4 regions of the Enterobacter sp. genome follow, and region 1 is predicted to be linked to each of the others. Evidence: predicted binding sites of a transcription regulator. Region 1 holds the regulator's gene; each other region holds the start of a gene.
The links. Region 1 encodes LexA, which represses DNA repair genes until DNA is damaged. Its sites were predicted from a motif close to TNCTGTATGTACATACAGNA; they were not measured.

Region 2: dinB (DNA polymerase IV) is a predicted target of LexA. The motif match lies at 3,089-3,108, and genes of this name have one in related genera.
Region 3: mutH (DNA mismatch repair endonuclease MutH) is a predicted target of LexA. The motif match lies at 4,062-4,081, and genes of this name have one in related genera.
Region 4: ACWYRJ_RS12515 (metal-dependent hydrolase) is a predicted target of LexA. The motif match lies at 2,002-2,021, and genes of this name have one in related genera.

What each region holds. Positions count from the first base shown of each region.
Region 1 is NZ_CDRQYH010000014.1:306-8,020, reverse strand. Features, by position in the region: gene gntK (gluconokinase) at 91-618, shown strand; gene gntU (gluconate transporter) at 622-1,962, shown strand; gene plsB (glycerol-3-phosphate 1-O-acyltransferase PlsB) at 2,068-4,488, opposite strand; gene ACWYRJ_RS06625 (diacylglycerol kinase) at 4,643-5,011, shown strand; gene lexA (transcriptional repressor LexA) at 5,120-5,728, shown strand; gene dinF (MATE family efflux transporter DinF) at 5,791-7,128, shown strand; gene ACWYRJ_RS06610 (CsbD family protein) at 7,249-7,458, shown strand; gene zur (zinc uptake transcriptional repressor Zur) at 7,506-7,715, opposite strand, start outside.
Region 2 is NZ_CDRQYH010000051.1:4,740-12,454, forward strand. Features, by position in the region: gene ACWYRJ_RS14900 (Na(+)-translocating NADH-quinone reductase subunit C) at 1-347, shown strand, start outside; gene ACWYRJ_RS14905 (NADH:ubiquinone reductase (Na(+)-transporting) subunit D) at 340-978, shown strand; gene nqrE (NADH:ubiquinone reductase (Na(+)-transporting) subunit E) at 985-1,581, shown strand; gene nqrF (NADH:ubiquinone reductase (Na(+)-transporting) subunit F) at 1,592-2,815, shown strand; gene nqrM ((Na+)-NQR maturation NqrM) at 2,815-3,018, shown strand; gene dinB (DNA polymerase IV) at 3,126-4,184, shown strand; gene pepD (cytosol nonspecific dipeptidase) at 4,262-5,719, opposite strand; gene gpt (xanthine phosphoribosyltransferase) at 5,980-6,438, shown strand; gene frsA (esterase FrsA) at 6,543-7,715, shown strand, end outside.
Region 3 is NZ_CDRQYH010000022.1:18,189-25,903, reverse strand. Features, by position in the region: gene aas (bifunctional acyl-ACP--phospholipid O-acyltransferase/long-chain-fatty-acid--ACP ligase) at 1-343, shown strand, start outside; gene lplT (lysophospholipid transporter LplT) at 336-1,529, shown strand; gene ACWYRJ_RS09210 (NADP(H)-dependent aldo-keto reductase) at 1,621-2,661, opposite strand; gene ACWYRJ_RS09205 (YgdI/YgdR family lipoprotein) at 2,793-2,990, opposite strand; gene mutH (DNA mismatch repair endonuclease MutH) at 3,140-3,832, opposite strand; gene rppH (RNA pyrophosphohydrolase) at 4,516-5,046, shown strand; gene ptsP (phosphoenolpyruvate--protein phosphotransferase) at 5,059-7,305, shown strand; gene lgt (prolipoprotein diacylglyceryl transferase) at 7,500-7,715, shown strand, end outside.
Region 4 is NZ_CDRQYH010000036.1:10,396-18,110, forward strand. Features, by position in the region: gene ACWYRJ_RS12500 (fructosamine kinase family protein) at 1-541, shown strand, start outside; gene ACWYRJ_RS12505 (YniB family protein) at 578-1,114, opposite strand; gene hxpB (hexitol phosphatase HxpB) at 1,263-1,934, shown strand; gene ACWYRJ_RS12515 (metal-dependent hydrolase) at 2,036-2,626, shown strand; gene ACWYRJ_RS12520 (L-cystine transporter) at 2,754-4,145, shown strand; gene cedA (cell division activator CedA) at 4,195-4,449, opposite strand; gene katE (catalase HPII) at 4,638-6,887, shown strand; gene chbG (chitin disaccharide deacetylase) at 6,975-7,715, opposite strand, start outside.

The DNA.
Region 1 (7,715 bases):
CGCGCACGTTTGGATATTGCTTCTCTTTTGCCCCGGCAGGACAATGTTACCGATAACTGTTACCCGTAACAATTGACTGAGGGACACCCTTTGAGCACGACTAATCACGATCACCACGTCTACGTCCTGATGGGCGTTTCCGGTAGCGGGAAATCAGCCGTGGCCAGCGAAGTGGCGCATCAACTCCAGGCTGCGTTTCTTGATGGCGACTTCCTCCATCCGCGCAGCAACATCATGAAAATGGCCTCCGGCGAGCCGCTGAACGATGACGACCGCAAACCGTGGTTGCAGGCGCTGAATGACGCCGCGTTCGCGATGCAGCGTACCAATAAAGTCTCCCTGATCGTCTGCTCCGCGCTGAAAAAAACCTACCGCGACCTGCTGCGTGACGGCAACCCAAACCTCTCTTTCATCTACCTGAAAGGGGATTTCGAGGTGATTGAAAGCCGCCTGAAGGCGCGTAAAGGTCACTTCTTCAAAACCCAGATGCTGGTGACGCAGTTTGAAGCGCTGCAGGAGCCGGGTGAAGACGAAAAAGACGTCTTAGTGGTTGATATCGATCAGTCACTGGAGGGTGTTGTTGCCAGCACCATCGAGGTCATTAATAAAAGGCAGTAAGTTTTGAGTACATTAACGCTAGTTTTGACAGCAGTGGGTTCGGTATTGCTGCTGCTGTTTTTAGTGATGAAGGCGCGCATGCACGCCTTTGTTGCTTTGATGGTGGTTTCTATTGGTGCTGGTCTCTTTTCCGGTATGCCGCTCGACAAGATCGCCGCGACAATGGAAAAAGGGATGGGCGGTACGCTGGGCTTCCTGGCGATTGTGGTCGCGCTGGGCGCGATGTTTGGCAAGATTTTGCACGAGACGGGCGCGGTCGACCAGATTGCCGTCAAGATGCTGAAATCCTTTGGCCACAGCCGTGCGCACTACGCGATTGGCCTGGCAGGGCTGATTTGCGCGCTGCCGCTGTTCTTCGAAGTGGCCGTTGTGCTGCTGATAAGCGTCGCATTCTCCATGGCGCGCCATACTGGTACTAACCTCGTGAAGCTGGTCATTCCGCTGTTTGCGGGGGTGGCGGCGGCTGCGGCGTTTCTGCTGCCGGGGCCTGCGCCGATGCTGCTGGCCTCCCAGATGCACGCCGACTTTGGCTGGATGATCCTGATAGGCCTGTGCGCGGCAATTCCGGGAATGATTATCGCCGGCCCGCTCTGGGGTAACTTCATCAGCCGTTACGTTGAGCTGCATATTCCGGATGACGTCACCGAGCCGCACCTGGGCGAGGGCAAAATGCCGTCCTTCGGCTTCAGCCTGTCGCTGATCCTGCTCCCGCTGGTTCTCGTGGGTCTGAAAACCATCGCCGCGCGCTTTGTGCCGGTGGGTTCTACCGCGTACGAATGGTTTGAGTTCATCGGTCACCCGTTCACGGCGATCCTGGTGGCGTGCCTGGTGGCGATTTACGGCCTGGCGATGCGTCAGGGGATGCCAAAAGACCGGGTGATGGAGATCTGCGGTGCCGCGCTGCAGCCTGCGGGTATTATCCTGCTGGTGATTGGTGCCGGCGGCGTGTTCAAGCAGGTACTGGTGGATTCCGGCGTGGGGCCGGCTCTGGGCGAAGCGCTGACCGGGATGGGCCTGCCGATTGCGGTAACCTGCTTTGTCCTGGCGGCGGCGGTTCGTATCATTCAGGGTTCCGCCACCGTGGCGTGTTTAACCGCCGTGGGTCTGGTGATGCCGGTGATTGAACAGCTGAACTACTCCGGTGCCCAGATGGCCGCGCTCTCTATCTGTATCGCGGGCGGTTCGATTGTGGTCTCTCACGTTAACGACGCCGGCTTCTGGCTGTTCGGTAAGTTTACCGGCGCCACCGAAGCGCAAACCCTGAAAACCTGGACGCTGATGGAAACCATACTCGGCACGACGGGTGCGATTGTCGGGATGATAGCCTTTACACTGCTGAGCTGAATGCGGTGATTTGACCAGGCTCAAAAATAAGGCCCGGTAGCGTAAGCGCTTACCGGGCCTTTTTATTATCCAGGGCGTCAGGCCGGGCCATAACCCGGCATTGCGTTACTCGCCCTGCGTGGCGCTCTCAATCGTCAAACGCACGTCCGAGGTAATCAGCTCTGCCAGCATCTGGTACACTTTCAGCGTCTCTTCCGGTTCGGCATCACCCGTATCGCTGATGAAGCCTTCATCACGCAGCGTCAGCACCAGAGAACTGAAGACTGCTTTGTCGAAGAATTCAGGGGCGTTAATGCCGTGCAAAACGGACAGACGCTGGGCCAGCGTCCGGCTCTCTTTCTCCAGCGTACCGCGGTTGATGGACGGGTTCGCGCTCAGCAGCCAGAACGTGATGGCGTAGCGCTGCAGCGTTTCGCGCGCACCGGCCGCCAGCAGCTGCAGGGTGCGGGAGCGTGACGGATTGATGTGCAGCTCGTCGTTGTTCAGGGTAATCAGCCCCTGGCGACGCATCTCTTCCGTCATCTTATCCAGTTCTGTCGCCAGCTCATCCCTACTCCAGCGCAGGAACAGCTCCGCTTTCAGCATCGGATAGATGGTCTCAAGATGGCGCAGTAGCTCCTGACGGGAAATATGTCGATGCTGGGTAATAATGGCGGCCATTAGCGACGGCAGCATCAGCATATGCGTGATGTTGTTGCGGTAGTAGGTCATCAGCACCGCCTGCTCGCGCGGCAGGATGATGATGTCGCCGATCGTGTCCTTTTCGACTTCAAACTTATTCATCTGAAGCGCGTGATCGATAAGCTCACTGGCGGTCGCAGAAGGTACGGTCGAATCAACCGAATACGGCACGTTCCGCATCATATCCAGATAGCAATCCAGCTGCTCTGTGAGCTGTTCACGGGTCAGCGAGCGCTGGCGCGAAGCCAGAAGCGCCGTACAGCACAGGTTCATGGCGTTAGCCGCACCGGCGTTGTTAATGCGCACCATCAGCTCGGACGCGATGCCATTAACCGTTGGCGTCAGCCAGGCCGGACGCACCGCTTCGATAGGATCGATGGACTCGCGCCACTCCGGAACATGATGATTCAGGTACGTCATCAGCGGCATCGGCTCGCCGAAGTTCACGTAGCCCTGACCGAGATTGCGCAGCTTGCTCAAGCCGCGCAGCATCTGCGGCAGGCTCTCTTTCTCTTTGGTCGCGCCACGCAGCTCTTTCGCGTACGTGCCCACTTCCATCACGTGCTCGTAGCCGATGTAGATAGGCACCAGCGTGATCGGACGGGTACCTCCGCGCAGCATGGCCTGGATGGTCATCGACAGCGTGCCGGTCTTCGGATCGAGCAGACGACCGGTACGGGAACGACCGCCTTCAACGAAGTACTCCACGGAATAGCCGCGGCTGAACAGCTCGCCCAGATACTCGCGGAACACGGTGGAGTAGAGCTTGTTGCCCTTGAAGGTACGACGAATAAAGAACGCACCCAGGCGACGGAAAATCGGGCCCGCCGGCCAGAAGTTCAGGTTGATACCGGCAGCTATGTGCGGTGGTACCAGCCCCTGATGATAGAGCACGTAGGAAAGGAGCAGGTAGTCCATGTGGCTGCGGTGGCAGGGGACATAGACAATCTCATGGCCATCATGCGCCAGTTGGCGTACACGTTCGGCGTTATGAACGTTGATGCCCTGATACAGGCGGTTCCACGTAAAGCCGAGGATACGATCGGAAAGGCGAATCATCTCGTAAGAGAAGTTCGCTGCAATCTCTTCCATCAGCGCAATGGCGTTCTGCTGGGCTTTCTCATGCGAAATTTTCTTGCTGCGCGCTTCATCTTCAACGGCGCGGGCAATTGCTTTGGAAGCCAGCAGCTTGTTGAACAGATCCTGACGCGCCGGGAGGCGTGGCCCTACGGCAGCGAGGCGCTGACGAGCGAAGTGCATACGCGCCACGCGCGCCAGTTTTTGCGCGATGATCTTGTCGGTGCCGTGCTCGTCCGCCATGCGACGCAGCGAAACGGAAGGGGAGAAACGCACAAAGCTGTCGCGTCCCAGCCAGGAGACCGCAAAGAACTTCTGGATGCCGTTAAGCATGCGCAGCGGCGGGTTCTCTTCACCTTTTTCGCGGCCCGGGCGACGACCAAACATCACCGATACCGGCACCATCTGCACATCCAGATCGGGGTTGCTGCGGTGCAGGTCGAGATAGTCATGGAACAGCTTGATGGACTCTTCTTTCGGCGTGTAATAGGTAAACACGCGCGGCCCGCCGTGGATGAACACGTAGCGCGGCAGCAGCGTACCGTCAACTTCCAGCGGTTCAAGCGGATCTGGTAAGTCATGCGCCAGACACTGGGCGCGAAGCGTCAGTAAGTCAGCCTTCGAGTTATAAGGCAAAACGTACATAATGGGACGCGACGTATCGAGCCCCAGTTCCAGCGCGGGTTCTGCTGGGATAGACTTGCTTTTTACCAGGATGCTTAATGGTAAATTAAGTAATTTGTAGTAAATTCGTGGCCAGCCGGACATAAACGATGTAAAGCCTCTGGTTAATAATGCAATTGCGGCGCAAGGATAACAGAAAGCGCGCAAAATTTCTGTTGTTACCCGTCATACTTCAGGCTGTAGCGAAACGCGCTACGGCTCCTGTTACTGACGCTCTTTTTTAAAAAAGGTTCTTTTAATGGCCAATAATACCACTGGGTTAACACGTATCATCAAAGCCGCCGGCTATTCATGGAAAGGTTTCCGTGCCGCATGGGCCAACGAGGCCGCGTTTCGCCAGGAGGGCGTCGCCGCTATCATCGCGGTGATCGTCGCCTGTTTCCTTGATGTTGATGCTATTACCCGCGTACTTCTTATCGGTTCCGTACTTCTGGTGATGATAGTGGAAATTCTTAATAGCGCTATTGAGGCCGTTGTGGATCGCATCGGTTCCGATTTCCATGAGCTTTCTGGCCGCGCAAAAGACATGGGATCTGCTGCCGTGTTACTGGCGATTATCACTGCCGTTATCACCTGGGTCACGCTGCTTTGGTCACATTTCCGATGAGCCTCGAGGAATAATTAAGTCCCTGGTTTTTTGTGCAGTTTTTGGTTCCAAAATCGCCTTTGACTGTATATACTCACAGCATAACTGTATATACACCCAGGGGGCGGAATGAAAGCGTTAACGACCAGGCAGCAAGAGGTGTTTGATCTCATCCGGGATCATATCGGCCAGACGGGTATGCCACCTACGCGTGCGGAAATCGCGCAGCGTCTGGGTTTCCGTTCTCCGAATGCTGCCGAAGAACACCTGAAAGCGCTGGCGCGTAAAGGCGTGATTGAGATTGTATCAGGCGCGTCACGCGGTATCCGACTGCTGGTAGAAGAAGAGACGGGCATTCCGCTGGTAGGTCGTGTTGCTGCCGGTGAGCCTTTACTGGCACAGCAGCATATTGAAGGTCATTACCAGGTCGATCCAGCCATGTTCAAGCCGAGCGCTGATTTTCTGCTGCGCGTTAGCGGCATGTCGATGAAAGACATCGGTATTCTTGACGGCGATCTGCTTGCGGTACATAAAACGCAGGATGTGCGTAACGGCCAGGTGGTTGTCGCGCGCATTGACGATGAAGTCACCGTCAAACGTCTGAAAAAACAGGGTAATACCGTTCAGTTACTGCCTGAAAACAACGAGTTCACCCCAATTGTGGTCGATCTCCGCGAACAGAACTTCTCTATCGAAGGTCTGGCAGTAGGCGTGATTCGTAACGGTGAATGGCTGTAATCTCTTCCTGACAGGCTACGCTTCCGCTGTAGCCTGTTCATCTACCTTTCCCGGTATTTCGCATGTCACTACTGACGGCATCAGATAAGGCATTGTGGCGTCTTGCCCTGCCGATGATTTTCTCCAATATTACCGTGCCTTTGCTGGGACTGGTTGATACTGCCGTTATAGGCCATCTTGATTCACCGGTTTATCTTGGCGGCGTGGCGATTGGCGCGACGGCAACCAGCTTCCTGTTTATGCTGTTGCTCTTTTTACGCATGAGCACCACCGGTCTTACCGCACAGGCTTATGGTGCGAAAGATCCGCTGCGTCTGGCGCGCGCGCTGGTGCAGCCGCTTATACTCGCGCTTGGCGCGGGTGCGTTAATCGTTGTATTACGGACACCCCTGATCGATCTTGCGCTTCATATCGTTGGCGGCAGCGAGGCGGTACTGGATCAGGCGCGACGTTTCCTTGAAATCCGGTGGCTCAGCGCGCCAGCGTCGCTGGCTAACCTGGTTCTGCTGGGGTGGCTACTGGGCGTTCAGTATGCCCGGGCGCCAGTGATTTTGCTGGTGGTGGGCAACCTTCTCAACATTGTGCTGGATATCTGGCTGGTGATGGGCCTGCATATGAACGTGCGGGGCGCGGCGCTGGCGACGGCGATTGCCGAATACGGGACCTTTATCATTGGCTTGTGGATGGTCTGGCGCGTGCTGTCGATGCGCGGGATCTCTCTGGCGCTGCTCAAAACCGCATGGCGCGGCAATATCCGTAAGCTGCTGGCCCTCAACCGTGACATCATGCTGCGCTCGCTGCTTCTTCAGCTCTGCTTCGGCGCGCTGACGGTTTTCGGGGCTCGACTGGGGCCAGAAATCGTGGCGGTCAACGCGATATTGATGACGCTTCTGACCTTTACCGCCTATGCGCTGGACGGTTTTGCCTACGCGGTTGAAGCGCATTCCGGGCAGGCGTACGGTGCGCGAGAAAGCGGGCAGCTTCAGGATGTCTGGCGGGCAGCCTGCCGTCAGTCGGGACTGGTGGCGCTGGCCTTTGGTCTGGTTTACGCCTGCTTTGGTGAGCAGATCGTTGCATTGCTGACGTCTATACCTGCTCTGCGCGAGTTGGCGAGTCACTATCTCCTCTGGCAAGTCATCTTACCGGTGGTCGGCGTCTGGTGTTATCTGCTGGACGGCATGTTTATTGGTGCGACGCGCGGAGCGGAAATGCGCAACAGCATGGCGGTCGCGGCGGCAGGGTTTAGTCTGACGCTGCTAACGCTTCCCTGGCTGGGTAATCACGGTTTGTGGCTGGCCCTGGCCGTCTTCCTCTCGCTGCGCGGGTTATCGCTGGCGTTTATCTGGCACCGCCACTGGCAAAACGATACCTGGTTCTCTTCGCGCCACGATATATCGTGACGGTTAAAGATTCCGAATATGAAATTAAGTACGGAATCCTTAACTACAATAATTATCACGTCCAGCAGAAAAGAACGTAACGGACGTTACGACCCGACGCTTAACTAAGAGGACACGATGATGAATAAAGACGAAATCGGCGGCAACTGGAAGCAGTTCAAAGGTAAAGCGAAAGAAAAGTGGGGTAAGCTGACTGATGACGATATGACCGTCATTGAAGGTAAACGCGATCAGCTTGTCGGTAAAATTCAGGAACGTTACGGCTACGCGAAAGATCAGGCGGAAAATGAAGTCAAAGACTGGGAAACCCGTAACGACTACCGCTGGTAACGCTGAATAACCCACAGGGCGGCTCTAAGCCGCCTTTTCTTTTGCCGTTAACGCGGCTTTTTCTTCACCAGAATAGAGTGGTCGTGCTGACACGCGTCCTGATGGCGACAGGCTTCCACCTCCACGCACGCGGAACAGAGCCCGTGCGCCTCAATCACGTTATGACGCAGGGCAAACCCCATTTTCGCTGCCAGCGTATGCATAATGTCTTCCACGCCTTCCGCAGCCTCTTCTTTCACCACGCCGCAGCGGTCACA
Region 2 (7,715 bases), on a different contig from region 1:
TGTGGTCAATGATGTATGCCTTTGTCGCTCTTGATACCGATGGCCGCACGGTCAAAGGCATTACGTATTACGACCAGGGCGAAACCCCGGGGCTGGGTGGTGAAGTTGAGAACCCTAACTGGCGGGCACAGTTTGTCGGCAAGAAAGTGCTCGACGATAACGGCCTGCCTGCGCTGAAGGTGATGAAAGGGGCGGCTCGTCCCGGTGACGACTACGCCGTTGACGGGCTTTCCGGCGCCACGCTCACATCAAAAGGCGTGCAGCACAGTTTTGATTTCTGGATGGGCGAGCTGGGCTTTGGTCCTTTCCTGAAAAACGTACGTGAAGGAGCGCTGAACAATGGCTGATACCGGTGAACTGAAAGAAGTCAAAAAAGTACTCATTGGCCCACTGCTCGCCAATAACCCGATCACGCTGCAGGTGCTGGGCGTCTGTTCAGCCCTGGCGGTGACGACCAAACTGGAAACGGCGGTAGTGATGACGCTGGCGGTTACGCTGGTCACGGCGTTCTCCAGCATGTTTATCTCGATGATCCGCCACCACATCCCCAACAGCGTGAGGATCATCGTCCAGATGGCGATCATCGCCTCGCTGGTGATCGTGGTCGATCAGCTGCTGCGCGCCTTTGCCTATGAAACCTCCAAACAGCTCTCGGTGTTTGTCGGGCTGATTATCACTAACTGTATCGTCATGGGGCGTGCGGAAGCCTACGCCATGAAAATGCCGCCGCTGGCGAGCTTTATGGACGGCATCGGCAACGGCCTCGGCTACGGCGTGATCCTGCTTACGGTTGGGTTTCTGCGCGAGCTGATTGGCAGCGGCAAGCTGTTTGGCATCACGGTGCTGGACACGGTGCAGAACGGCGGCTGGTATCTGCCAAACGGCCTGTTCCTGCTGGCCCCTAGCGCATTTTTCATTATCGGTTTGTTGATCTGGCTGATTCGTACGTTGAGACCAGAACAGCAGGAAAAGGAGTAACCGACGATGGCTCATTACCTGAGTTTGTTTGTGCGGGCGGTGTTTGTTGAAAACATGGCGCTCGCGTTTTTCCTGGGCATGTGTACGTTCCTTGCCGTGTCTAAAAAGGTCTCCACGGCATTTGGGCTGGGCGTGGCGGTCACCGTTGTGTTGGGGCTTTCGGTTCCGATTAACAATCTGGTCTACAACTTTGTGCTGCGTGACGGCGCACTGGTGGAGGGGGTTGATCTCAGCTTCCTGAACTTTATCACCTTTATCGGGGTGATCGCGGCGCTGGTGCAAATCCTCGAGATGATCCTCGATAAGTACTTCCCGTCGCTGTACAACGCGCTGGGGATCTTCCTCCCGCTGATCGCGGTGAACTGCGCCATCTTTGGTGGCGTCTCGTTTATGGTTCAGCGTGATTACAATTTCAGTGAATCCGTGGTGTACGGTTTTGGTTCCGGCATCGGCTGGATGCTGGCGATTGTCACCATGGCGGGGATCCGCGAGAAAATGAAATATGCCAACGTGCCTGCGGGTCTGCGTGGCTTAGGGATCACCTTTATCACCACCGGGCTGATGGCGCTGGGCTTTATGTCCTTCTCCGGTGTGCAGCTATAAGGGCTAACAGATGGAAATTATCCTTGGCGTGGTGATGTTCACGCTGATCGTACTGGTGCTGTCAGGGTTAATTCTGGTGGCGCGCGCGAAGCTGGTGAATTCCGGTGACGTGGTGATTGATATTAACGACGAGCCGCAGAATCAGATCCGCACGCCAGCGGGTGACAAACTGCTCAATACGCTCTCGGGCAATGGGATCTTTGTCTCGTCAGCCTGCGGCGGTGGCGGCTCCTGCGGGCAGTGCCGCGTGACGGTAAAAGAGGGCGGTGGCGATATTCTGCCAACCGAGCTGGCGCATATCACAAAGCGTGAAGCGAAAGAGGGCTGCCGTCTGGCCTGCCAGGTCGCGGTGCGTCAGAACATGAAGATTGAGCTGCCGGAAGAGATCTTCGGCGTCAAAAAATGGGAGTGCGAGGTTATCTCAAATGATAACAAAGCCACCTTTATTAAAGAGCTGAAGCTGCGGGTACCGGAAGGGGAAGATGTTCCGTTCCGCGCCGGAGGATACATTCAGATTGAGTGTCCTGAACATACCGTGGCGTATGCGGACTTCGACGTGCCGGATGAGTACCGCGCCGACTGGGACAAATTCAATCTCTTCCGCTTTGTATCGGAGATAAAAGAGCCGACGCTGCGCGCCTACTCGATGGCTAACTACCCGGAAGAGAAAGGCATCATCATGCTCAACGTGCGTATCGCCACGCCGCCACCGAATGTGCCGGATGCACCGCCGGGCGTGATGTCGTCATACATCTGGTCCCTGAAGCCGGGAGATAAGGTGACTATCTCCGGTCCGTTCGGGGAGTTTTTCGCGAAAGATACCGACGCGGAAATGGTCTTTATCGGAGGCGGTGCCGGTATGGCCCCGATGCGCTCGCACATTTTTGACCAGCTCAAGCGGCTCGGCAGCAAGCGTAAAATCAGCTTCTGGTACGGGGCGCGCTCGCTGCGCGAGATGTTCTACGACGACGAGTTTGAACAGCTGGCGCGTGAAAACCCGAACTTTACCTTCCACGTTGCGCTTTCCGATCCGCAGCCGGAAGATAACTGGACGGGCTATACGGGGTTCATCCACAACGTGCTGTATGAAAACTACCTCAAACAGCACCCGGCACCCGAGGACTGCGAGTTCTATATGTGTGGCCCGCCGATGATGAACGCCGCCGTGATTAAGATGCTGAAAGATCTCGGTGTCGAAGATGAGAACATCTTGCTCGACGACTTTGGAGGTTGATGATGCTGACGTTTCTGGCAACCTTTGTGGTTTTTGTGCTTGTCATCTTCGGCATGTCGTTAGGCTGGATCGTTAAGCGGAAAAGCATTCAGGGCAGCTGCGGCGGTATCTCCTCTATTGGGATGGAAAAGGTTTGCGACTGCCCGGAACCGTGCGATGCGCGGAAGAAAAGGATGGCCCGCGAACAGCAGCGCATTATTTAGTCTTGTCTGTCGGGTAAGGCGAAGCCGTCACCCGACAATTTCCACGCACGCTTCTCAACCCTCATTTGTTTACTGTATACTTATCCAGTGATAAGTGAGGGCATACTATGCGCAAAATAATCCATGTTGATATGGACTGCTTTTTTGCCGCAGTGGAGATGCGAGACAACCCGGCGCTGCGGGATATTCCCATCGCCATTGGCGGCAGCCGCGTTCAGCGTGGCGTCATCAGCACCGCCAACTATCCTGCGCGCAAATTTGGCGTGCGCAGCGCCATGCCGACGGCGATGGCCTTAAAGCTTTGTCCTCATCTCACGCTTCTGCCCGGCCGGTTTGAAGCCTATAAAGAGGCTTCCCTTCACATCCGGGAAATCTTCTCCCGCTATACCTCTCTCATAGAGCCGCTGTCGCTCGACGAAGCCTATCTGGACGTGACCGACAGCGTTCACTGCCACGGCTCCGCCACGCTGATGGCGCAAGAGATCCGCCAGACGATTTTCAACGAGCTGAATCTGACGGCGTCGGCGGGCGTCGCGCCCGTTAAATTCCTTGCCAAAATTGCCTCCGATTTGAATAAGCCCAACGGCCAGTACGTCATCACGCCGGAAGAGGTGCCTGCGTTTTTGAAAACGCTGCCGCTCGGCAAAATCCCCGGCGTAGGAAAAGTTTCCGCCGCAAAGCTGGAAAGCATGGGGCTACGGACCTGTGAGGACGTGCAGCGAAGCGATCTCGCCATGCTGCTTAAGCGCTTCGGGAAGTTTGGCCGCGTACTGTGGGAGCGTAGCCAGGGAATTGACGATCGCGATGTGAACAGCGAGCGGCTCCGTAAATCCGTCGGCGTTGAGCGCACCCTCATTGAAGATATACATGACTGGTCCGAATGCGAAATGATCATCACGGAACAGCTTTATCCGGAGCTGGAACGGCGTTTAATCAAGGTGAAGCCGGACCTGCTGATTGCCCGTCAGGGTATCAAATTAAAATTCAACGACTTCCAGCAGACCACGCAGGAACACGTCTGGCCGCGACTGAATAAAGACGATCTTATCGCGACGGCAAAAAAGGCATGGGAAGAGCGCCGGGGCGGGCGAGGGGTAAGGCTGGTGGGATTGCACGTCACGCTGCTGGATCCGCAGCTAGAGCGACAGCTGGTTCTGGGATTGTAAAAAAGCCCGGTGGCGCTACGCTTACCGGGCCTGGATTTTTCACCCTCTTCCACAGGAAGAGGGCTGGGATGAAGATGTTATTTCGCAGGGATTGCTTTCAGCAGTTCAGTCAGCAGCGTCCAGTAGTGACCGACGCTTTCGATATGAACCTGCTCATCCGGCGAGTGTGGACCGGTAATGGTTGGCCCGATGGACACCATATCCATATCCGGATACGGTTTCTTGAACAGACCACATTCCAGACCCGCGTGGATCACCTGAATGTTTGGCGTGCTGTTGAACAGACGCTGGTAAGTTTCACGCACCAGCGCCATCACCGGAGAGCTTGCATCCGGCTGCCAGCCCGGGTAGCTGCCTTTTGCAGACGTTTTCGCGCCCGCCAGCGTGCCCAGAGATTCCAGCATGCTCACCACGTACTCTTTACCGCTGTCGATCAGTGAACGGATCAGGCAGATGATTTCCGCGCTGTCGTCGCTCATGGTCACCACGCCCACGTTCAGTGAGGTTTCCACCACGCCTTTCGCCACGTCAGAGTTGCGGATCACGCCGTTTGGCGTCGCGTTCAGCAGCTGAACAAAGGTGTCACGAGACTGCACGGTCAGCGCGGCTTTATCTGTAGAAACAGATTCCAGCACTACGGTCAGGTTCTTCTCTTTCGCCGACAGTTCGTTTTTCAGGATATCCAGGTACACGGTGGAGAGTTTTTTCAGCTCGTCCGCTTTTGCTGCTGGAACCGCTACGGTGGCGAACGCTTCGCGTGGGATCGCGTTACGCAGGGTACCGCCGTTGAAATCCACCAGACGCAGATCCAGCTCGGCCGCATGGCCTGCCAGGAAGCGTGCCAGCAGCTTGTTGGCGTTGCCCAGACCCAGGTGAATATCGCCGCCGGAGTGGCCGCCTTTCAGACCTTTCAGCGTCAGCTTGAAGGTCTGGAAGCCCGCAGGTATCGCTTCGCGAGACAGCGGCAGGGTAGAGATAAAATCAATCCCGCCCGCGCATCCCATGTAGATCTCGCCTTCTTCTTCTGAGTCGGTGTTGATCAGGATATCCGCCTGCAGCCAGTTCGCCTGCAGACCGAATGCGCCGTCCATGCCCGCTTCTTCGGTCATGGTTAACAGCACTTCCAGTGGACCGTGCTCAACGCTGTCGTCGGCCAGCACCGCCAGCGCAGAGGCCATACCGATGCCGTTATCCGCGCCCAGCGTGGTGCCGCGTGCTTTCACCCAGTCGCCGTCGATGTACGGTTGAATCGGGTCTTTGGTGAAGTCGTGAACGGTGTCGTTGTTCTTCTGTGGCACCATGTCCAGGTGCGCCTGCAGCACAACCGGTTTGCGGTTTTCCATGCCTGCGGTTGCAGGTTTGCGGATCAGAATATTGCCAACCTGGTCGCGTTCAGCATGCAGACCTTTTTCCTTCGCCCAGCCCATAATATGTTCGGCAAGCTGTTCTTCATGGTAGGAAGGGTGTGGAATGGAGCAGATTTTGGCAAAAATATCCCACAGCGGCTGCGGAGATAGTTGAGACAGTTCAGACACGATAAGTCTCCTTGTCGAGGCGCTGCAAACAGGGTTGCAGGTCACAGGGTTAGCAGGTTAATAGTTACCACAAGTCAGGCTTGCGAGATGAAACTGAGAATACCACTTTCTCTGCTGGCTGGTAGCATAAAGCATGTAAAAACTCAGGCAGAGGGCGCTAAACACTGGTTTTTAGTGCGTCAGATCTCTATAATCTCGCGCAACCTATTTCCCCCTCGAACACTTTTTAAGCCGTATAAAAACAGGCTGGGACACTTCACATGAGCGAAAAATACGTCGTCACCTGGGACATGTTGCAGATTCACGCACGCAAACTGGCTGCGCGTCTGATGCCTTCCGAACAGTGGAAAGGCATTATTGCCGTCAGCCGTGGCGGTCTGGTACCGGGGGCGCTGCTGGCACGTGAGCTGGGTATTCGTCATGTCGATACCGTTTGCATCTCCAGCTATGACCATGACAACCAGCGCGAGCTGACCGTGCTGAAACGTGCGGAAGGTGACGGTGAAGGCTTCATCGTTATTGATGACCTGGTGGATACCGGCGGTACTGCGGTCGCTATCCGCGAAATGTATCCTAAAGCGCACTTCGTCACTATCTTCGCTAAACCGGCTGGCCGCCCGCTGGTTGACGATTACGTGATTGATATCCCGCAGGATACCTGGATTGAACAGCCATGGGATATGGGCGTGGTCTTTGTACCGCCTATTTCAGGCCGTTAATACCAGTACGTAACTTTACACGCCCGGCTATGTCGGGCGTTGTTCTTTTTGGCCTGCCACGCGTTACAATAGTCTTCATATGACGTATTCATGGAGGCAACGCAATGACGCAGGCGAATCTCACCGAGACACTCTTCAAACCCCGTTTCAAACACCCTGAAACGTCGACGCTGGTGCGTCGCTTTAATCCGGGTACCCAGCCTGCCGTCCAGTCCGCGTTAGACGGTAAAAACGTGCCTCACTGGTATCGCATGATTAATCGCCTGATGTGGATCTGGCGCGGTATCGACCCCCGTGAAATCCTCGATGTGCAGGCACGTATCGTGATGAGTGAAGCCGAGCGTACCGACAACGAACTCTATGATACCGTGGTGGGCTACCGTGGCGGAAACTGGATCTATGAGTGGTCTAAACAGGCGATGGTTTGGCAGCAAAAAGCCAGCCAGGAAGAGGATGCCACGCGCAGCGGCAAGCACTGGCTGCATGCGGCCAATCTCTACGCCATTGCCGCTTATCCACATCTGAAAGGTGATGAGCTTGCTGAGCAGGCACAGGCACTGGCGAATCGCGCTTACGAAGAGGCGGCTCAACGCCTGCCTGGCCAGATGCGCGAACTCGAGTTTACCATTCCGGGTGGGTCATCCATTACCGGGTTCCTGCATATGCCTGAAGGTGAAGGCCCGTTCCCGACCGTCCTCATGTGCGGCGGGCTGGATTCGCTGCAAATCGATTATTACAGCCTGTATGAGCGCTACTTCGCACCAAAAGGGATCGCGATGCTGACGCTTGATATGCCTTCAATTGGTTTCTCCTCCAAATGGAAACTGACTCAGGATTCCAGCCTGCTGCACCAGCATGCGCTAAAAGCACTGGAAAACATTCCTTGGGTTGACCACACCCGCGTGGCGGCATTCGGCTTCCGTTTCGGCGCGAACGTCGCGGTGCGTCTGGCTTATCTTGAATCTTCTCGCCTTAAAGCCGTCGCCTGCCTCGGCCCGGTCGTACACGCCCTGCTCAGCGATCCTGCCCGTCAGGGCAACGTACCTGAAATGTACCTTGATGTGCTGGCCAGCCGTCTTGGCATGCATGATGCATCAGACGAAGCGCTGCGCGTTGAGCTCAATCGCTACTCGTTAAAAACGCAAGGCTTGCTGGGACGTCGCTGCCCAACGCCGATGCTGTCGGGGTTCTGGAAAAACGATCCATTTAGTCCGGAAGAAGAGTCGCGCTTAATCACTTCGTCATCTGCGGATGGCAAATTGCTTGAGGTGCCGTTC
Region 3 (7,715 bases), on a different contig from region 1:
TGTACAGATTCAGGGACGCGCGAAACGCTTCGCTAAAATCGCTGGTGAAATGGTCTCTCTGGAAATGGTCGAACAGCTGGCAACGGCCGTGTCTGTGGATAAGATGCATGCTACGGTGGTGAAGAGTGATGCCAGCAAAGGCGAGGCGCTGGTGCTGTTTACGACCGACGCTGAACTTAAGCGCGACAGGTTACTGAGCTATGCGCGTGAACACGGTATCCCTGAACTGGCCGTGCCGCGCGACATTCGCTACCTGAAGCAGCTCCCGGTGCTGGGTAGCGGGAAGCCCGATTTCGTGACCCTGAAAGGCATGGTTGAAGAGGCGGAACAGCAAAATGCGTGAGTCAGTACACACTAACACCTCACTGCGTTCAAAAGGCATGATGGCGGTCATTGCCGCGCAGTTCCTCTCTGCGTTCGGTGATAATGCGCTGTTGTTCGCCACGCTGGCGCTGCTGAAAGCCGAGTTTTACCCCGACTGGAGTCAGCCGATCCTGCAGATGGTGTTTGTGGGCGCTTACATTATTTTTGCTCCGTTCGTAGGGCAGGTAGCGGACAGTTTCCCGAAAGGCCGGGTGATGATGTTTGCCAACGGTCTCAAGCTGCTGGGTGCCGCCAGCATTTGCTTTGGCTTCAATCCGTTTATTGGCTACACGCTGGTGGGCATTGGCGCTGCCGCCTACTCCCCGGCAAAGTATGGCATCCTCGGAGAGCTGACCACGGGCGATAAGCTGGTGAAAGCCAACGGCCTGATGGAGTCGTCAACCATTGCTGCTATTCTGCTCGGATCCGTCGCGGGCGGCGTACTGGCCGACTGGCATGTCCTGGCGGCACTGGGCATCTGCGCGGTGGTGTATGGCGGGGCGGTCGTGGCGAACCTCTTTATTCCGAAGCTGCCAGTGGCTCGCCCGGGGCAATCCTGGCGCTTCAAACCGATGACCGGCAGTTTCTTCAACGCGTGCCGCGTGCTGTGGCGTAACGGGGAAACGCGTTTCTCCCTGATGGGGACCAGTATGTTCTGGGGGGCGGGCGTCACGCTGCGCTTCCTGCTGGTCCTGTGGGTGCCGGTGGCGCTGGGCATTACGGACAATGCGACGCCGACCTATCTTAATGCGATGGTGGCCATCGGCATTGTGGTTGGGGCGGGTGCGGCGGCGAAGCTGGTGACGCTCGAGACGGTCGCACGCTGCATGCCCGCAGGGATCCTGATTGGCGTCGTGGTGCTTATCTTCTCGCTGCAGCATGCGTTATTGCCCGCGTATGTCCTCCTCATCCTGATTGGTATTCTGGGGGGCTTCTTCGTGGTGCCGCTGAACGCGTTGCTGCAGGAACGGGGTAAGCAGACCGTCGGGGCGGGAAATGCTATCGCGGTACAAAACCTGGGTGAAAACCTGGCAATGCTGTTAATGCTGGGGCTCTACTCGCTGGCGGTAAAAGTGGGTGTGCCGGTGGTGGGGATCGGCGTCGGGTTTGGCGGGCTGTTTGCGATTGCGATCGCGGGCTTGTGGATTTGGCAGCGTCGCCGTTGATAAGTGAGGCCTGATGTCCTCACCCCGACCTCTCCCGCAGGGAGAGGGGGCAACCCCTAAAACGGCAACCTGCGTTGCCGTTTTGCTTTTATTACGGTGCCGGGTAAGTGTATACCTGATGCACCGCTTCAATCTCTGCTAACACGTCTTCACTCAGGTTCAGGTGGAAACTCTCAATATTGGTTTTCAGCTGTTCCATCGTGGTCGCGCCCAGCAGGGTGCTGGCAACAAACGGCTGACGACGCACGAAGGCCAGCGCCATCTGTGCAGGGTCAAGACCGTGACGCTTTGCGATATCCACATAGGCAGCAACGGCTTTCTGCGTCTGCTCTCCGCTGTAGCGGGTGAAGCGGCTAAAGAGGGTATTTCGCGCCCCCGCCGGCTTCGCGCCGTTCAGGTATTTCCCCGTCAGCGTGCCGAAGCCGAGACAGGAATAGGCGAGCAGCTCTACCTCTTCATACTGTGTCACTTCGGCCAGACCCACCTCATAGCTGCGGTTAAGCAAGCTGTACGGGTTCTGGATAGTCACAATACGCGGCAGATCGTGCTTATCCGCCAGGTGCAGATAGCGCATGACCCCAAAGGCCGTTTCGTTAGATACGCCAATGTAGCGGATTTTTCCCGCGCGCTGGCACTCGGTCAGCGCTTCCAGCGTTTCCAGCAGCGTCACGGCGGGGGCGCTCTCATTCCAGCTGTATCCGAGCTTGCCAAAGCAGTTGGTTGGTCGCTGCGGCCAGTGCACCTGGTAGAGGTCGAGATAGTCGGTTTGCAGGCGCTTCAGGCTGGCATCCAGAGCGGCGCGGATATTCTTGCGATCGAGGATCTGGTTCGGACGGATCCCGGTATCGTTATTGCGCGCGGGGCCACTGACTTTTGAGGCAATCACCAGCTTTTCACGGTTGCCGCGCTTTGCCAGCCAGTTACCGACGTAAGTTTCGGTAAGTCCCTGCGTTTCAGGGCGTGGCGGAACTGGGTACATTTCTGCAACATCAATCAGGTTAATGCCCTGGCTGACGGCGTAATCGAGTTGTGCATGGGCATCGGCTTCGCTGTTTTGTTCACCAAATGTCATCGTGCCCAACCCCAGTTGGCTTATTTCCAGAGCGCTGTGGGGGATACGGTGATAATGCATAGCCGGCTTCCTCAGTAGACTTATAGACCGCGTCAGGGCGTGCCCGACAAAGGAATATAAACATGGCAGAGGGGAAGCAAAAGGGGAAGAAAAAAATCAAAAAGGCCAGCAAGCGACTGACCTCTCTCTGATTATCGCTCGATGATTTGCGATACTTCGTCGCGATTGATCTGCATTTTATTGCCTTCCTGGTCGCGGTAGCTGACCAGACCTGTATCATCGTCGACTTCGGGTTTGCCATCGGTAAGGATCATTCGACCATCTTTTGTCGCCATGACGTAATCGCTGCTACAGCCCGATACGGCAAACGCTAAACCGACTGCTGACACTAATACTGCCTATTTTTTCATCGTTATCGTCCTCATCTGGCTTGTATCAAATCATAATCTAGTATTAACCCGATATGGCGACTTGAGGAAGCGGTAAAATCTTAAAAAGCAGTCGATTATGTTTGAGAGCTCGCAAAATAAGTAAAAAACTATGTTTTTAACAGGAAATGACGTGCCAGGAGCGCGCCGGTGAAATTTTTTTTGAGATAAAAACCGCGCGGCAACGTCAGTATCGGTTCACCCTGCGCGCCGATTGCCTCGGTAAGTGCTTTACTGTTGGCCGCTTTCGGACGCAGCTGTAACACTTCTCCGTGTCGGGCGGTGATGCGCTCTACCTGCCCAAGCACAATCATGTCCATCAGCTCTTCCCAGTCCAGGCGCAGCTGATGCTCTTCATCCTCGTCCGGGCTCCAGAGCAGCGGTGCGCCAACGCGACGGTCAGCCAGGGGGATCTGACGCTCACCTTCAACCGGTACCCACAACACGCGCTTCAGCTTGTGGTGAACGTGACTGGTTTCCCACGTCACGCCGGTATTGCCGGTTAATGGCGCAACGCAGACAAAAGTGGTCTCAAGCGGCTTGCCCTGGCTGTCTACAGGGATAGTTTTTAACTCCACGCCAAGTGCAGCAAAATCCTGCTCAGGTTTGCTCCCTGCGCTGGCACCCAGCCATAGTTCAAGCAGCATGCCGATCCAGCCTTTATCCCGCTTAAGATCCTTCGGGATCTGAAGCCCTGCCATTGCCGCCAGCTCGCCAAGCGAAAAGCCTGCAAGACGCTGTGCCTGCTGTAGCAACTGGCCCTCGCTGGACGGCGGTGAGAGCAAGGGTGTAAGCGGATGCATGATGGTAACCTTTTGATTAAAAAATAAACGAAGAAATTGTCCCCTGTGGATAGAGTTTAACTATTTCTGTACGAATATTCCATGTACATGATTTATATGTTTTTTTACTGGTTTGAAATCGTTTCACCAGAGTCGTAAAACGGGTTGTTCAAATCTGGTCACTGACAATGAACAGGATCTTACACCATGTTATCCACAGAAAAATGGGATAACTGGGCATAACCCTGACTACTGTTTCAATTTACAGCCTTGACGTGCGAGGAAAATCGAAATTTCAAACAAATTGTGACTAACTTATTGGCACAATCTGTGGATAAAACCGACGCTGTTCGATCTTTCATCAGCACGACGATCCCTGATGAGACGATCGTCACGCTATTCTGTTTTGTGTTCATGAAAATACATTTAACTATATGAAAATAATTGCATTATTGAATTAAGCTAAAAAAGGGGGGACGGCATTGTCTGAGGTTGTTCATCGGTAATTAGACACTTCTTCACAACTATATCCACAGAAAAGGTGAATAAAATTCCTTTTAAGGGCTCTTATCTGTTTATAACTCAGCACTTATTTGTGAGTTATTCAAATGTTATTAGGTTGCAGCCCTGTAAGAGAGTGGTTTACCGCCTCCCTGTAGTGTGAAACAATCATTCATATATAAGGTTTAGTTTGGGGTAGTCCGGTGATTGATGACGATGGCTACCGCCCGAACGTAGGAATAGTAATTTGTAATCGTCAGGGCCAGGTAATGTGGGCCCGGCGATATGGTCAGCACTCCTGGCAGTTCCCGCAAGGCGGGATCAATCCGGGAGAGTCCCCAGAACAAGCGATGTACCGGGAGCTTTTTGAAGAGGTCGGTTTGAGCCGGAAAGATGTTCGCATCCTGGCTTCGACCCGCAACTGGTTGCGTTACAAGTTACCGAAACGTTTGGTGCGTTGGGACACAAAGCCGGTTTGTATCGGCCAGAAACAGAAGTGGTTTCTGTTGCAGTTGGTGGGCAACGATTCAGACATCAATATGCAAACCAGCAGTACGCCGGAGTTCGATGGCTGGCGCTGGGTGAGCTATTGGTATCCTGTTCGTCAGGTCGTGTCATTTAAACGCGATGTTTACCGTAGGGTGATGAAAGAGTTTGCAAGTGTGGTAATGCAGCTTCAGGAGATCCCGCCTAAGCCGCAGAGCGCACCTGCCTGGCGACGTAAAAGAGGTTAAGCTACGCAAATCATGCTCACCCGCTTGCGAGAAATAGTCGAGAAGGTGGCCAGCGCTCCGCGTCTGAACGAGGCGCTGAATATTCTGGTCACCGACATCTGTCTTGCGATGGAGACCGAGGTCTGTTCGGTGTATCTGGCCGACCACGATCGGCGCTGCTATTACCTGATGGCGACCCGTGGTTTGAAGAAGCCACGTGGACGCACCGTAACGCTCGCATTTGATGAGGGTATCGTCGGTCTTGTTGGGCGGCTGGCTGAACCCATCAACCTTGCTGACGCGCAAAAACACCCCAGCTTTAAATACATCCCTTCCGTAAAAGAAGAGCGCTTCCGCGCTTTCCTTGGCGTACCGATTATCCAGCGTCGCCAGCTGCTCGGCGTACTGGTCGTCCAGCAGCGTGAGCTACGTCAGTATGACGAAAGCGAGGAGTCTTTCCTCGTCACGCTGGCCACGCAGATGGCGGCGATCCTCTCCCAGTCTCAGCTTGCCGCGCTCTTTGGCCAGTATCGCCATACGCGCATTCGTGCCCTTCCGGCATCGCCAGGCGTAGCGATTGCTGAAGGCTGGATGGACGCCACGCTGCCGTTAATGGAGCAGGTTTACGAAGCCTCAACGCTTGATGAAGCGCTTGAGCGCGAGCGTCTTACCGCCGCGCTGGAAGAGGCGGCGAATGAATTTCGTCGTTACAGCAAACGTTTTGCCGCAGGTGCGCAAAAAGAGACGGCGGCCATTTTTGACCTCTATTCGCACCTGCTTTCCGATGCGCGTCTGCGTCGTGAGCTTTTTGCTGAAGTGGATAAAGGCTCGGTCGCGGAGTGGGCCGTTAAGAAGGTTATCGAGAAATTTGCCGACCAATTTGCGGCATTGACCGACGGTTACCTGAAAGAGCGGGCTGGAGATCTCCGGGCCCTGGGACAACGTCTGCTGTTCCATCTTGATGACACCATTCAGGGGCCGAATGCCTGGCCTCAACGGTTTGTTCTGGTCGCCGATGAACTGTCGGCAACCACGCTGGCTGAACTGCCGCAGGACAGGCTGGCCGGTGTCGTGGTGCGCGATGGTGCCGCCAATTCACACGCCGCCATTATGGTGCGCGCGCTGGGTATCCCTACCGTTATGGGGGCGGACATTCAGCCGTCGGTACTGCACCGACGTACGCTGGTGGTCGACGGCTATCGCGGTGAGCTGCTGGTCGATCCTGAGCCGGTTCTTCTCCAGGAATACCAGCGACTTATCAGCGAAGAGAATGAATTAAGCAAGCTGGCGGAAGATGACGTTAACCTGCCCGCACAGCTTAAGAGCGGTGAGCGGATCAAAGTCATGCTCAACGCCGGTTTAAGCCCTGAGCATGAAGAAAAGCTTGGCAGCCGCATCGACGGCATTGGCCTATACCGTACTGAAATCCCGTTCATGCTGCAGAGCGGTTTTCCTTCCGAAGAGGAACAGGTGGCGCAGTATCAGGGGATGCTGCAGATGTTTAACGACAAACCTGTCACCCTGCGAACCCTGGATGTCGGGGCGGATAAACAGCTCCCCTACATGCCGATCAGCGAAGAAAACCCGTGCCTGGGCTGGCGTGGGATCCGCATTACGCTCGATCAGCCGGAGATCTTCCTGATCCAGGTGCGTGCGATGCTGCGCGCCAACGCGGCGACGGGCAATCTCAGTATCCTGCTGCCGATGGTCACAAGCATTGATGAGATCGACGAGTCGCGGCGGCTGATCGAACGTGCCGGGCGTGAAGTGGAAGAGATGATCGGCTATGCGATCCCGAAACCGCGGATCGGCGTGATGCTGGAAGTGCCGTCTATGGTCTTTATGCTGCCGCAGCTGGCAAACCGCGTTGATTTTATCTCTGTCGGCACGAACGACCTGACGCAATATATTCTGGCCGTCGACCGCAACAATACCCGCGTTGCCAGTATCTACGACAGCCTGCATCCGGCAATCATTCGCGCGTTAGCGATGATTGCCCGTGAAGCGGAACAGTACGGCATTGATTTACGCCTGTGCGGTGAAATGGCCGGGGACTCCATGTGCGTTGCGATCCTGATTGGTCTGGGATACCGCCATCTGTCGATGAACGGTCGCGCCGTCGCTCGCGTGAAATACCTGCTGCGACATATCGACATCAATGATGCTCGCGAACTGGCAGAACGCAGCCTTGAGGCGCAGCTGGCTGCTGAGGTCCGTCACCAGGTCGCGGCGTTTATGGAACGACGCGGTATGGGCGGCCTGATCCGCGGCGGCCGCTAATCGTCTTTCTCCCTCTCCCGGTGGGAGAGGGCACCAGCGGTGCATAACACCCTATACACATCTTTTACATCTCTGGCGCATCCTCCGCGCCCGCCTTATGCTATGATTCGCAACTTTGGAGCCTCTGCTTACGGCAGAATCGCATTTCTACCGCTGTCCACTTTCAGCGGAATAACAACATCTTGTGGTGACAGATGAACAGTGGTTATCTGCATTTTCCGGAATTTGATCCGGTCATTTTCTCAGTAGGACCTGTTTCGCTTCACTGGTACGGTCTGATGTACCTGGTGGGCTTCATTTTTGCCATGTGGCTCGCTGGCCGTCGCGCCAGTCGTCCGGGCAGCGGCTGGACGAAAAACGAAGTCGAAAACCTGCTCTATGCGGGCTTCCTCGGCGTGTTCCTCGGTGGC
Region 4 (7,715 bases), on a different contig from region 1:
CCAGCAGCTAGCGCGCCTCCATCAGTGGAGCGACCAGCCGCAGTTTGGGCTCGATTTTGACAACGACCTCTCCACCACGCCACAACCCAATGCCTGGCAGCGTCGCTGGTCGACTTTTTTTGCCGAGCAGCGCATTGGCTGGCAGCTTGAGCTTGCCGCCGAGAAAGGGCTGGAATTTGGCAATATTGATGCCATCGTCGAGCATGTTCAGCAGCGTCTGGCCTCCCACCAGCCTCAGGCGTCTCTGCTTCACGGCGACTTATGGTCCGATAACTGCGCGCTGGGTCCAAACGGCCCCTACATCTTCGACCCGGCCTGCTACTGGGGTGACAGAGAGTGCGATCTTGCCATGCTGCCGCTTCATCCGGAGCAGCCGCCGCAAATATATGACGGATACCAGTCTGTTTCCCCCCTGCCGCCCGGTTTCCTCGACCGCCAGCCGGTGTATCAGCTTTATACCCTGATGAACCGAGCCATTCTTTTTGGCGGAGAACACCTTGTTAACGCGCAGCGGGCACTTGAGCGTATGCTTGCCGCCTGAGACGCGAACGGGTGGCTATGCAGCCACCCGTGTCGCTTACAGAAAACCGAGCAGTGAGAAGAAGAAATATCCCGCCACAATGATAATCACGGGAAGAATATAGAGCGGGAAAATTTGCAGGAAAATGGTGTGACGCGGCACAACAATGCGGGATTCAATCTGCTCCCGACTCATGCCTTCCGGGCCTTTAGCCTGCTCCAGAATCAACTGATCCTCAACGCCTTCACGTAAAAAGCGCGTCTGACGGCTCATTCGCGCCCCAGAGGCCTGCAGTGCCAGCGCGACAAAGATCAGGGCGTATATCACCCAAAAGCCGATATTCAGCTGTTGATGAAAATCCGGGGTGGGTGAGTTGAACCAGAAGACATTCAAAAATGGAGTATTGAAACGCATCATCTCAATCATAACATGCGCAAAATCAAGCATTACCGCATTGATACCCGGCTGTTTTTCGCTGTGGTCGTACATAAATTTGAGTACAGAAATCAGCGTAGAAATGACGGCAGGAATAAAAATCACCCAGCCTGCAATACGTTTTAAGACCGCAATGCGTCCAGCTTGTTGATACGTCATCAGTTCCTCTTCATAAAGACGCGTTATTTGTGCCTAAGTCTACCTGCTGGTCATCAATTTCGCCCGCTCTTTAAAAGCAATATGCTAAATTGCAGATTGTGCTTAGCACTTATCGTCTGTCGTACACCCTGGATAAGGAGACGTTGTGATGTCGACACCGCGCCAAATTCTTGCCGCAATTTTTGACATGGATGGATTACTGATCGATTCCGAACCGCTGTGGGATCGCGCCGAACTGGACGTTATGGCCAGCCTGGGTGTGGATATCAGCCGCCGTAATGAACTACCCGATACGCTGGGCCTGCGCATCGACATGGTGGTTGACCTGTGGTTTGCCCAACAGCCGTGGGTGGGTCCAAGTCGTGATGAAGTGACCGCGCGCATTATCAGCCGCGCCATTTCGCTGGTGGAAGAGAATAGACCACTGCTGCCCGGCGTACGTGAGGCCGTCGCGCTGTGTAAAGCCCAGGGGCTGAAGGTCGGACTGGCCTCGGCTTCACCGCTGCATATGCTGGAAAAAGTGCTCGTCATGTTTGAACTTCGCGACAGTTTCGACGCGCTGGCGTCCGCTGAAAAATTGCCTTACAGCAAGCCGCACCCGCAGGTCTATCTGGACTGCGCCGCTAAGCTCGGCCTGGATCCCCTCAACTGCGTTGCGCTGGAAGACTCCGTTAACGGCATGGTCGCCTCTAAAGCCGCGCGGATGCGCTCCATTGTGGTGCCTGCGGAAGAAGGCCGCCACGATCCCCGGTTTGCCCTCGCCGATGTGAAGCTAAATTCACTGGCAGAACTCACGGCGCATCATCTGCAGGGCGGTTAACGCCCTCCTCCGGTTTGTGACAAACAGTTACACCGTCACCTCTTCCGCCTACTGTATAAAAACCCTATACTGTATGAATTGACAGTTTTGTGGGTTTTATCATGACGGCGGAAGGCCACCTGCTTTTTTCAATCGCGTGCGCGGTATTTGCCAAAAACGCTGAGCTCACCCCCGTGCTGGCACAGGGGGACTGGTGGCATATTGTTCCTTCCGCCGTATTGACCTGTCTGCTGCCCGACATCGACCACCCCAAGTCCTTCCTCGGACAGCGCCTGAAGTGGGTATCTAAACCCATCGCCCGCGCGTTCGGCCACCGGGGGTTTACGCACAGCCTGCTGGCCGTGTTTGGCCTGCTGACGCTTTTCTATTTAAAAGTGCCTGAAAGCTGGATAGTCCCCGCTGATGCCATTCAGGGGATGGTGCTGGGCTATTTAAGCCATATCCTTGCCGATATGCTGACGCCTGCGGGCGTGCCGCTACTTTGGCCCTGCCGCTGGCGTTTCCGTTTTCCCATCCTGGCGCCGCAAAAAGGTAACCAGCTTGAGCGGGTATTGTGCATGGCGCTGTTTGCTTACGCCGTCTGGATGCCGCAAACGTTGCCCGAAAACAGTGCAGTCCGCTGGTCATCCCAGATGATTAATTCGCTGCAATTTCAGTTCAATCGCTTTATTCATCACCAGATTGAACAGTAAACCAACAAAATTATCCCATTTGTCATAACCAATTCCATTTGGATATAAGCGCTACATCACACTTCTGCTAACCTTCCGCCAACAGGATCGGTAAAAACCGACCCGATAATAAATCAGGAGAACGGGGATGAATTTTCCACTCATCGCGAACGTCGTTGTGTTCGCTGTATTGCTATTGCTTCTCGCGCAGGCGCGCCACAAACAGTGGAGCCTGGCGAAAAAGGTGCTGGTTGGTCTGGCCATGGGTGTCGTATTTGGTCTGGCATTACAGGCAATTTATGGCTCCGATAATCCAGTTCTTAAAGATTCCATTCAGTGGTTCAACATCGTCGGTAACGGCTATGTCCAGCTGCTGCAGATGATCGTTATGCCGCTGGTGTTCGCCTCTATTCTGAGCGCCGTTGCCCGCCTGCATAACGCGACCCAGTTGGGAAAAATCAGCTTCCTGACCATTGGTACGCTGCTGTTCACCACGCTGATTGCCGCGCTGGTGGGTGTGCTGGTCACTAACCTGTTTGGCCTGACCGCAGAAGGTCTGGTTCAGGGTACCGCTGAAACGGCGCGTCTGACCGCGATTCAGACCAACTACGTTGGAAAAGTGGCTGACCTGACCGTGCCGCAGATGGTGCTTTCCTTCATTCCGAAGAACCCGTTTGCTGACCTGACCGGTGCGAGCCCAACCTCCATCATCAGCGTGGTTATTTTCGCCGCGTTCCTGGGCGTAGCGGCGCTGAAGCTGCTGAAAGACGACGCGCCAAAAGGCGAACGCGTGCTGACCGCGATTGACACCCTGCAAAGCTGGGTGATGAAGCTGGTTCGTCTGGTCATGCAGCTCACCCCCTACGGCGTTCTGGCGCTGATGACCAAAGTGGTTGCCGGCTCTAACCTGCAGGACATCATTAAGCTGGGCAGCTTCGTTGTCGCCTCTTATCTGGGCCTGGGCATTATGTTCGTGGTGCACGGCATCCTGCTGGGCGTGAACGGCGTCAGCCCGCTGAAGTACTTCCGTAAAGTCTGGCCGGTACTGACCTTTGCCTTCACCAGCCGCTCCAGCGCCGCGTCTATCCCGCTGAACGTGGAAGCGCAGACCCGTCGTCTGGGCGTGCCTGAATCCATCGCCAGCTTCTCTGCCTCCTTTGGTGCTACCATTGGTCAGAACGGCTGTGCGGGTCTGTACCCGGCGATGCTGGCGGTGATGGTTGCTCCTACAGTCGGCATCAACCCACTTGATCCGGTCTGGATCGCCACGCTGGTCGGGATTGTTACCGTAAGCTCCGCAGGCGTTGCGGGTGTTGGCGGTGGCGCAACCTTCGCCGCGCTGATTGTGCTGCCTGCGCTGGGTCTGCCCGTGACGCTGGTCGCCCTGCTGATCTCCGTTGAACCGCTGATCGACATGGGTCGTACCGCGCTAAACGTGAGCGGCTCCATGACCGCCGGCACGCTGACCAGCCAGTGGCTGAAGCAGACCGACAAAACGATTCTGGAAAGTGAAGACGACGCCGAGCTGGCGCACCGTTAATCACCGTCTGAAATAAAAAAACCGCCTGATGGCGGTTTTTTTATGGCTGTTATTCCTCAACCTCTTCATCCTGGCGGATCTGCATCGCCCATCGCTGCGCTGACTCCGGCACCGTAAAGGTGGGTGAGCGACGGAAATGTTCGCCGATCAGCACAAAGGCCACGTATTTCCCCCGCAGCAGCCAGACATCGCGAAAACCCTCCACTTTCAGGGCATGGTCAGGCGGCGCGGGCTCAACGCGGGGCACATAGCTAATTACCTGGCGGTTTTGTTGACGAAGAGGTTTCATAAGCGACTGGTTCACTAAAGCAAATTCTTGAAGCAGGAAAACTCTATGATAGCCGATCCTGCTGCCTTCCGTCGCGCCCCGAGTGGGTGAGAGGGCTCCTTTCGTTAATCACGTCATATGAAAACTCTTAGTTCGCGAACCATGTCGCGACATTGTTCTATCCTTAATAGGGTTTTTAGCAATGGATAAAGGAGAAGCGTGCAATGTCGAACAAAGATAAAACACATCAATCACCGATTCATGGCACTGAAGAATCCCAACCGGGTATGGACTCTCTCGCCCCTGCTGACGGCTCTCACCGCCCCTCGCCTGGCCCTTCCGCGCCGGGAGAACAGCCTACCGCACCGGGAAGCATGAAATCGCCGGATACGGGAAACGAGAAGCTGAAATCTCTTGAGCCACACCGTAAAGGCGGCGAAGGTTTTGCGCTCACCACCAATCAGGGCGTACGCATTGCTGACGATCAGAACTCCCTTCGCGCAGGCGCGCGCGGGCCTACCCTGCTGGAAGACTTTATCCTGCGGGAAAAAATTACCCACTTCGACCACGAGCGGATACCGGAACGTATCGTCCACGCGCGCGGTTCCGCTGCGCACGGCTACTTCCAGCCCTATAAGAGTCTGAAAGCGATCACTAAAGCGGATTTCCTCTCCGACCCGGATAAAATCACCCCGGTGTTTGTGCGTTTCTCCACCGTGCAGGGCGGTGCGGGGTCGGCAGATACCGTCCGGGATATCCGCGGCTTTGCCACCAAATTTTATACCGAAGAGGGGATTTTCGATCTGGTCGGCAACAACACCCCGGTGTTCTTCATTCAGGATGCGCATAAATTTCCTGACTTTGTCCATGCGGTAAAACCGGAGCCCCACTGGGCCATACCGCAGGGACAAAGCGCGCACGACACCTTCTGGGACTATGTCTCCCTGCAGCCTGAAACCTTACACAACGTGATGTGGGCGATGTCAGACCGAGGCATCCCCCGCAGCTACCGCACTATGGAAGGGTTTGGCATCCACACCTTCCGGATGATCAACGCCGAGGGGAAAGCCACGTTTGTCCGTTTCCACTGGAAGCCGGTGGCGGGTAAAGCCTCGCTGGTATGGGACGAGGCGCAGAAGCTGACCGGGCGCGATCCGGACTTCCATCGCCGCGAGCTGTGGGAGTCCATTGAAGCGGGCGACTTCCCGGAGTACGAGCTGGGTCTGCAGCTCATTCCGGAAGAGGACGAATTTAAGTTCGATTTCGATCTTCTGGACCCGACGAAGCTGATCCCTGAAGAGCTGGTACCGGTGCAGCTGGTAGGTAAAATGGTGCTCAACCGCAACCCGGATAACTTCTTTGCCGAAAACGAGCAGGCCGCGTTCCACCCGGGGCATATCGTGCCGGGGCTGGACTTCACCAACGATCCGCTTTTGCAGGGTCGTTTGTTCTCGTACACCGATACGCAGATCAGCCGTCTTGGCGGGCCGAACTTCCACGAAATTCCGATTAACCGCCCAACCTGCCCGTACCACAACTTCCAGCGCGACGGGATGCACCGTCAGGATATTGATACCAATCCGGCTAACTATGAGCCGAACTCCATCAACGATAACTGGCCGCGTGAAACCCCTCCCGGGCCGAAACGCGGTGGCTTCGAATCGTACCAGGAGCGTATCGATGGCAACAAAATTCGCGAGCGTAGCCCCTCGTTCGGCGAATATTACGCCCACCCTCGCCTGTTCTGGAACAGCCAGACGCCGATTGAGCAACAGCACATCATCGGCGGCTTCAGCTTTGAGCTGAGTAAAGTGGTGCGCACCTACATCCGCGAGCGGGTAGTCGATCAGCTGGCGCATATTGATATTCAGCTAGCCCAGAGCGTTGCGGATAACCTGGGCATTACGCTGACCGACGAGCAGCGCAATCTTGCCCCGCCGAAAGAGGTTAACGGGGTGAAGAAAGATCCGTCTCTGAGCCTGTATGCGGTGCCGGGCGGCTCGATTAAAGGCCGCGTGGTTGCCATTCTGCTGAACGACAAAACCCGCGCCAGCGACGTGCTGGAAATTATGCAGGCGCTTAAAACCCAGGGCGTGCATGCCAAACTGCTCTATTCCCGCATGGGTGAAGTGACGGCCGACGATGGTTCTGTGCTGCCGGTCGCGGCGACCTTTGCCGGTGCGCCATCGCTGACCGTCGATGCGGTAATTGTGCCGGGCGGGGATATTGCCAGCCTGCTGACCAACGGCGACGCCGTCTATTATCTGCTGGAAGCCTATAAGCACCTGAAGCCGATCGCGCTGTCCGGCGACGCGCGACAGTTTAAGGCGCAGCTGAAGGTAGCCGATCAGGGTGAGGACGGCATTGTCGAGGGAGATAACGTTGACGATGCCTTTATGACGAAGCTGTTTGATTTGCTCGCCGCGCACCGAGTCTGGTCGCGAAGCAGCAAGATTGACCAGATACCGGCGTAAAAAAGCCGGGTGGCGCTTGCGCTTACCCGGCCTACATTCGATTGGTTTTGTAGGCCCGGTAAGGCAAAGCCGCCACCGGGCTTTATTTCAAAGATCCCCGAACGTCCCCAAACGATACCCTCGCTCGGCAATCGCGTATTTCAACGACGGCGACGTCAGGACATCCAGCTCCGCCAGGCGCGGCCAGCAGTAGGCGCTTTTATGCACGGTATGATCGACAAAAGCAGGATGCGCCATGACCTCCAGCGACCGTTCCCCTCGCGCGGCGGAATCATCCAGCACCGTCAGGAACAGCGCGTCGCTGATCTCTTCTCCGTAAAATGCGCTGCTGAACCCCTCTGTGGTGGTGACAGCGCAGTCCGGCAATCCGCGCACCTCCCGATCCACGCGCATCGCGACGCCGTTGCGCTTTGCGAAATCAGCGACAATCGGGAAAATCGCCGGGATCATATGCACGTGGTGATGGCTATCGATGTGCGTCGGCGCCCTACCAAACACATCAACAAAGCGGTTGAACTGACTCTCCAGCTCGCGGGCAATCTCTTCGAGCGGCAGAGCACCCTGCTCCGCCAGTTCCCAAATCCATTTGCCCAGCTGGCCGTCGCGCGTCAGGCCCGGCATTGGAGAAAGCGGCATCCCGAGCGTCAGTACAAAATGCATGCCGACGCCCAGCTCAGGCACCTCGCGGCTCAGCTGCGCCGCGTGTTCAACCGCCTCACCATTAACCAGCGCCGTGGTAGAGGTCACCACACCCCGGCGACAGGCTTCAATAATGCCGTAGTTCTGGCCTTTCGAGAGGCCAAAATCATCAGCATTAACGATCAGCAG